DNA from 2 places in the Paraburkholderia sp. BL17N1 genome. Region 2 is predicted to be linked to the other one. Evidence: riboswitches for the same ligand, from Rfam matches in the RefSeq annotation. Region 2 holds a riboswitch; the other holds the start of a gene.
What was found. A riboswitch is a leader RNA that binds a small molecule or an ion and turns the genes downstream of it on or off. The one in region 2 is predicted to bind cobalamin.
Positions count from the first base shown of each region.

Region 1: linked by a shared signal. The riboswitch ahead of cobA (uroporphyrinogen-III C-methyltransferase) and the one ahead of B0G82_RS01750 (TonB-dependent receptor) in region 2 are both predicted to bind cobalamin.

Region 1 covers NZ_RBIW01000002.1:3,133,568-3,136,973, forward strand. Annotated here, with positions in the region: gene cobW (cobalamin biosynthesis protein CobW) at 1-918, opposite strand, end outside; cobalamin riboswitch at 1,108-1,401, opposite strand; cobalamin riboswitch at 1,470-1,721, shown strand; gene cobA (uroporphyrinogen-III C-methyltransferase) at 1,960-2,736, shown strand; gene B0G82_RS33985 (cobalamin biosynthesis protein) at 2,733-3,197, shown strand; gene cobO (cob(I)yrinic acid a,c-diamide adenosyltransferase) at 3,194-3,406, shown strand, end outside.
Region 2 covers NZ_RBIW01000001.1:392,283-395,688, reverse strand. Annotated here, with positions in the region: gene B0G82_RS01770 (EVE domain-containing protein) at 1-411, opposite strand, end outside; RNA gene ssrS (6S RNA) at 519-700, opposite strand; gene B0G82_RS01760 (cell division protein ZapA) at 834-1,148, opposite strand; gene B0G82_RS01755 (ATPase) at 1,145-1,501, opposite strand; cobalamin riboswitch at 1,710-1,981, shown strand; gene B0G82_RS01750 (TonB-dependent receptor) at 2,072-3,406, shown strand, end outside.

The DNA of each region.
Region 1 (3,406 bases), on a different contig from region 2:
CACCAGACGCATCGCCGCGCCCGGCAGCGCCGCGAAGCCTTTGACGCGATAGATGGTGTTGGTTTCGACCAGCTGTTGCAGCGCGGCGATCACCGCCTCGCGCGACGACGCATTCGCCTGCACGACCACGGAGTCGAACTCGTCATGATGGTGGTCGGCGTCGTCGGCGGAGCCGTGGTGATCGTGACGCAAGTGGATCGTGTCTTCCGACGCCGCTTCGAGGCCCAGCAATGTATGCAGATCGAGCTGGCCCATGTGTGTGCGAACGATCTTCACTTGCGGCGGAATTTCCTCGCGGATCGAAACTTCGACCGCGCTTTGCTGCGCGTCGTCGAGCAAGTCCGTTTTGTTCAGAATCACCAGATCGGCCGCCGACAACTGGTCTTCGAACAGTTCGTGCAGCGGCGACTCGTGATCGAGATTCGGATCGGCCTTGCGCTGCGCATCCACGGCAACCGGATTATCCGCGAACTGGCCGCTCGCGGCGGCCGGGCCGTCGACCACGGTGACCACGGCATCCACGGTGAAGCTGTTCTTGATCTGCGGCCAGTTGAACGCCTGCACCAAGGGCTTCGGCAACGCCAGACCCGACGTCTCGATCAGCACGTGATCGATCTGCTCGCGGCGCTCCACGAGCTTTTCCATCACAGGGAAAAACTCTTCCTGCACGGTGCAGCACAAGCAGCCGTTCGCCAGTTCATACAGTTGGCCTTCGGTCTCGACGCCGTTTTCATCGCAACCGATGCCGCAACCCTTGAGGATTTCCCCGTCGATACCGAGTTCGCCGAATTCGTTGACGATCACCGCGATGCGCTTGCCGCCCGCATGCTGAAGAATATGCCGCAGCAGCGTGGTCTTGCCGCTGCCGAGAAAGCCCGTGACGATGGTGACGGGGATCTTGCGCATTTGAGTTTGCATCGTGAGGTCCATCCGTAGGAGTTGCACGTGCACGCCGGCGTGTTTTTCAGCGCATGCCGAGGCAAACGGAGCACACGCCCGGCCAGCCGCGACCATAACAAAACACGGGGACGAAAGTCGGCGTTGCCGCGACAACAGAAAAACAGAAAGCGGGAATGAGTCATGAACGCAGCGCCGCATCCCCGCGGCGTTCGTCCTTCGTTATCTGGCCGGTATCCGGGCTGGCGAAAGCGCCGCTTCCCCTTCCCGGACGAGTGATTTCTCGCCCAGTGGTGATATGCCGACGCGGCCTTGCGCGTGGACATCGAAGCCGGCTCCGCGGCGCTAACCGACTGCGTTTGACACGGCAGTTAGCACCACATTTCGCTTACCGTTGCGGGGGCAGCACAGGTTGGCCCGATCCATGGCAGGTGGGCACCCTGTTTCCCGTTTAACTGCATGCGCACGAGCGCGCACACGAGCACCAAAGTGCGTGCGAGTGTAGGCCCGCGGCCCGGTGCCGTCAAGGAAACCCCAGGCCGCAAGCGCTTATCGGACGGGGCGCCATGTGCTATCGTATGCGCGCGTTTGGTGCCCGCACATGCATTCGCGTGTGCAGTTAAACGGGAAACAGGCAGCGCGCCATGCGCTTAACCTGTGCTGTCCCCGCAACGGTAAGCGACCTGCGGCGCGATGTTGAATCGACTTGCGCCGCGCATGCGTTTTTTTAAGCCACTGTCCGGCAATTTCCAGCGAATGCGGACGGGAAGGCAAAGCGCGTGAGGCCGCCAGCCCGGATACCGGCCAGACGCGGAGGCGGCGAACCTCAGGGCAACATCGCGCCGCCGGCCGCCGGAATCCGCGAGGGACGGATGCGAAGGCGCTAAAGCACGACGCAGAGTGTCCGCGTAGGCGAGTTTCGTGTGAAACTCGCTACGAACCACGCATTGCGCCATGCCTGAATCCGTAGCACTGCATGACCCCAACGTCCGCCGTCTGGCGACCCTTCGCGCTTTACCCTTTCCCGCTTGTCACGACATGGCGCCCGCCGTGCACGCCGCGATGACCCGCGCCTGGCTGATCGGCGCCGGCCCCGGCGACGTCGAACTCATGACCATCAAGGCCACCCGTGCATTGGCGCAAGCCGACGTGGTGCTGGTCGACGATCTGGTGAATCCTGAAGTGCTGCAGTTCGCGCGCGCTGACGCACTGATCGTCTACGTGGGTAAACGCGGCGGTCATCCGTCGACACCGCAGGAAGACATCGTCGCGCAGATGCTCGAACATGTGCGGGCCGGGCGCAGCGTCGCGCGTTTGAAAGGCGGCGACCCGTTCGTGTTCGGCCGTGGCGGCGAGGAACAACAGGCGCTGCACGCGGCCGGTATCGAGGTGGAAGTCGTCAACGGCATCACGGCGGGAATCGCGGCGCCCGCGGCGATCGGGATTCCAGTCACGCATCGCGATCACGCGCAGGGCGTCGTGTTCGTCACCGGGCACGGCGCGGGCAGCGGCGAGCCCGACTGGGCCGCACTCGTGGCCACGCGCATGACGCTTGTGATCTACATGGGCATGCGGCGGCTCAACGATATCGTCGGCGCGCTGCTCGCGGCCGGCATGAGCGTCGACACGCCGTGCGCGGCGATCGAATCGGCCACGCGTCCCGAGCAACGCCATGCGCTAGCGCGGCTCGGTGAATTTGCCGACACCGTTGCGCGTGCCGGACTTGGGTCGCCGGCGATCGTGGTGATCGGCGGGGTGGCGTCGCTCGCATTGGCGCGTGAGGCGGCGCATGCGGAACGCGCTGCAACGCCGCTCGCGGACGGGACGGATACGCGATGAAAACGCTGAGCGTCGGCATCGGTTGTCGTTTGCACAGCTCGGCTGAGCAGATCGAAGCCGCGGTGCGCGGCGCGCTCGGCGCGCATTCGTTCGACGAAATCCGTACCGTCGCCTCGCTCGACATCAAAGCCCACGAGGTGGGCCTCCTCGAATTCTGCGCGAGTCATGCGCTGCCGCTGACACTCTTCAGCCTTGAACAGATTGCGGCGATGCACGTCGCGGTGCCTTCGGCGGCAGCGCGCGAGCACCTCGGCGTGGACGGCGTCTGCGAGCCGTGCGCGCTGCTTGGCGCGACGGCCGACGTCGCAGCCGGGCTCGGTGAATCCGTCATAGGCCATGCGCCTCGCGCCACGCTCCTCGTGCGCAAAACCGTTTATGCCGGCGTCACCGTGGCGATCGCCTCAACCACCGCTCACGCCGAACACCCAGACAACGACACACAGCAACAGGACCTGCCATGAAGACCGACCCCGAATCGCATCAACGCATGACCGAGCGCCGCCGCGAAGGCCACGAGAAAAAACAGGCCAACGCCACCGTCGAAAAAGGCCTGCTGATCGTCAACACCGGCACCGGCAAAGGCAAAACCACCGCTGCGTTCGGCATGGCCGTGCGTGTGCTCGGCCACGGCATGCGTCTCGGCGTGGTGCAGTTCATCAAGGGCGCGTTG
Region 2 (3,406 bases):
TGTAATCGACAGGCGGTTGCCTTTGGCGAGCACGCGCATGTCCGCGAGTTCGTCGTGCTCGCGTAACGCGGCGAGCGGGATAAGCGGAATCTTCTTCTTGAACACCACATCGACGAGCACCCAGCGGGGCGTTTCCTGCGACGACTTCGCGTCGTAGTAGGGACTCTTCTTGTCGAACTGCGTCGGGTCGGGATACGCAGTGGACGATACCTCCGCAATGCCCGCGATGCCAGGCTCCGGACAGCTCGAGTGATAGAACAGCACACCGTCGCCGACCTGCATCATGTCGCGCATGAAATTGCGCGCCTGATAGTTGCGCACGCCGGTCCACGGCAATGTGCGATGCGGTGCCTTGGCGAGATGGTCGATGCTTGCTTCGTCCGGTTCGGACTTCATTAGCCAGTAGCGCATGAATCGAATTGAACGTTAAGGGGTTGAAGATGCGGAAGAAATCGGCCAACAAAAAACAGCGCCCAAAGAAAAACGGCACCGAACCGAAGTCCGATGCCGTTCTAAATAAGGTCCCCGCCTTAGCCGCTAGGCCGGCATCCTGAACCGGGGGTTCAGAATTGGTCGCAGTTAGCAACACTTCGGGTACATCAGACAGAGTGACGCGCACACCCGTGCTACAAATTTCCGCAACCGTGCACATGGCATTGGTTCAAGGAATATATGACCTTGGCGAACCAGGCAGGGAAGCTAAACCGATGAAGCTGAAAAACGAACTACCGATTGAACTCAAACGTTTGCTGAATCTTGCACACCTTGTGCTCACACATTCCGTTTGAATCCGCCGCCGATCTCAGGACCGGCAGCACGATAACACATGTACCTTATTGCACGCTGTACTGCTCAATCACAGTACCTAGTTGTTCGTTCATTTGATGCATTGTACGCCGGATTTCTTCAGCGGGAAATGCTTCTCCGTGTCTCACGCTCGATTGCAGTCTAAGCAGTTCCGATGCCAGCGACAGCGCAGCCATGACGGCAATGCGATCCGTGCCGCGCACGTTGCTGTTATTGCGGATCTTCGACATTTCGGCGTCGACGCGTGCAACCGCTTCGAGCAGCGCCGCTTCCGTTTGCGGCGAGCAGGCGAGGCGATAGGGCACGCCGAGAATCGATACTTCGATCTGCTTGGTGGTCATGCATTTTCTCCGTGGCGGGTCACGTCGCTCCCGGCTTCGGCTACTTGCTGAGCCGGCTCGAGCAGATCGAGCTGGTTGTCCGGCTCACTGTGCGCGCGCGCACGCGGCAGCTTCTCGAGGATCGCGTTCAGGCGCACTTGTGCGTCGTCGATCTTCGCCGAAAGCGCGTCGCGTTCCGCCTGCAGCGCGTTACGTTCCTCGCGCAGCATTGCAAGTTCCGTGCGCGTGGCTTCGGCGTCGGCGCGCGATTGCGCGAGTTGCTCTTCGAGCGCGAGTCGCGCCTCATTGTGGCGCTGGCTGATCGCGATCAGCTTGCCGATATTTTGTGAAAGTGTTTCGAGTTCGGTGAGCATCTGCTGCGTCCTCTAAAGACATCGCATTTTAGCGCGGAATGTCGCAGGTTCCGACAATTGTCTCGTTTCGAGACGTAACAACATCGCTTTGTGCAGGCTTTTTATCGACCATATGATGAAAAAGTACTCACGCGTCGGACAAGAGCCTGCACTTAACAGAACACATGGCCTGCGATCTCACCATTCTTGACGGACTCCGAGGCCGCTCCTAAACTGCCCGCACTCTGGTGCCCGCGTGCGGCTTTTTTTCAACGGCCCACGCAGTTAAACGGGAAGCAGGGCGCGCGGTTCATCTGGATTCAGCTAAACGCGCCAACCTGCGCTGCCCCCGCAACGGTAAGCGACCGCATTCGTCATGCAAGTCGATCCCGCTCGCGAGCTGGAAGTTCAACTCGCGAGTGTGCCACTGCGCGTCTCGCGTGGGAAGGCGGGATCGATGCGTCGCCAGCCCGGATACCGGCCAGAGGGAGAGGCACGTCCCGCGCGAAAATGTTAAATACGCGGGCGCCTCGTTACGCATCGGCCTGCGGGGAAGCGGGCCGCGCACGCTATCCACAGGACGTTCACCCCATGCTGTCCCCCTTCGCCCGCGCGGTGCTGCTCGCCTTTGCGAGCCTGCCGATCGTCGTGCACGCGCAAGTCGCGTCTTCATCTTCTGCTTCATCTGCTTCGTCTCCGTCGGCGGATTCTTCGAGTTCGGTGTCCTCTTCGGCGGTGCTGTCGCCCGTGGTGGTGACCGCGGATCGCGCGCCGCAAGCGCTCGCCGACACGATCCCGCAGACCTCGCTGTTCGATCAGCAGGATATCGCCGACACCACCGCGACCGATTTGCCCGGCCTCCTGCAACTCGCGCCCGGCGCGCAAATCTCGCGCACAGGTGGCCCCGGTTCGACGACGAGCCTCTTTTTGCGCGGCGCGTCGTCGACGCAATCGCTGCTGCTGATCGACGGCGTGCGCGTCGATTCGGTGAGTCTGGGTGCGTCGCAACTCGCGCAGATCCCACTCGACCAGATCGATCACGTGGAGGTGGTGAACGGCAACGTGTCGGCGTTGTACGGCTCGGGCGCGATCGGCGGTGTGGTGCAGGTGTTCACGAAAAACGGCGGCGATCACCCGCCGCGTTTCAATTTTTCGCTCGGCTACGGCAGCTATCACACGCAGACGCAGCAGGCGGGCGTGAACGGTGCATTGGACAAGGACGGCAACACGACCTTCAGCATTTCGCTCGCGCGTTCGAAGGACGACGGCTTCTCGTCGCTGAATACGAAGGAGGCGCCCAGCGCCAATCCGAACGCGAACGGCTATCTGAACGAGAGTATCTCGGCTTCGCTGCGCCACAAGTTCAACGACAAATGGGACGCCGGCGCCAGCTACTTGCAGTCGAATGGCAACAACAGCTACGACAACGCGTACGGCGTGCCGACCGATCTGAACAACCTGTATAGCAAGGTGCGCCAGGTCTCGGTGTTCGCGAACGGCAAGCTGACCGACTGGTGGACCACGCACTTCATCGTCGCAGAAGGCGACGACCGCAGCGTGTCGAACACCAACGGGGTGTACAACGGCCGCTTCGATACAGACAATCGCCAGTACACATGGCAGAACGATTTCGCGCTGGCCGCGCAGCAGAAACTGCAGGTCGGCTATGAGCATCTCGATCAAAGCCTCGATTCGGACACGTTCGCGGCGCCGGACCGTCATGTGGATTCGGGCTTCGTCGGCTATACGGGACGCTTCGGGCGCAACCAGTTTCAGGCCAACGTGCGGCGCGACCAGTATTCCGATTTCGGCGGAGCGAACAGTTACTATCTCGGCTACGGTTTCGACATCACCGGCCATTGGAAGGTGACCGCAAGCTATTCGGATTCGTTTCGCGCGCCGAGCTTTGACGATCTGTACTATCCG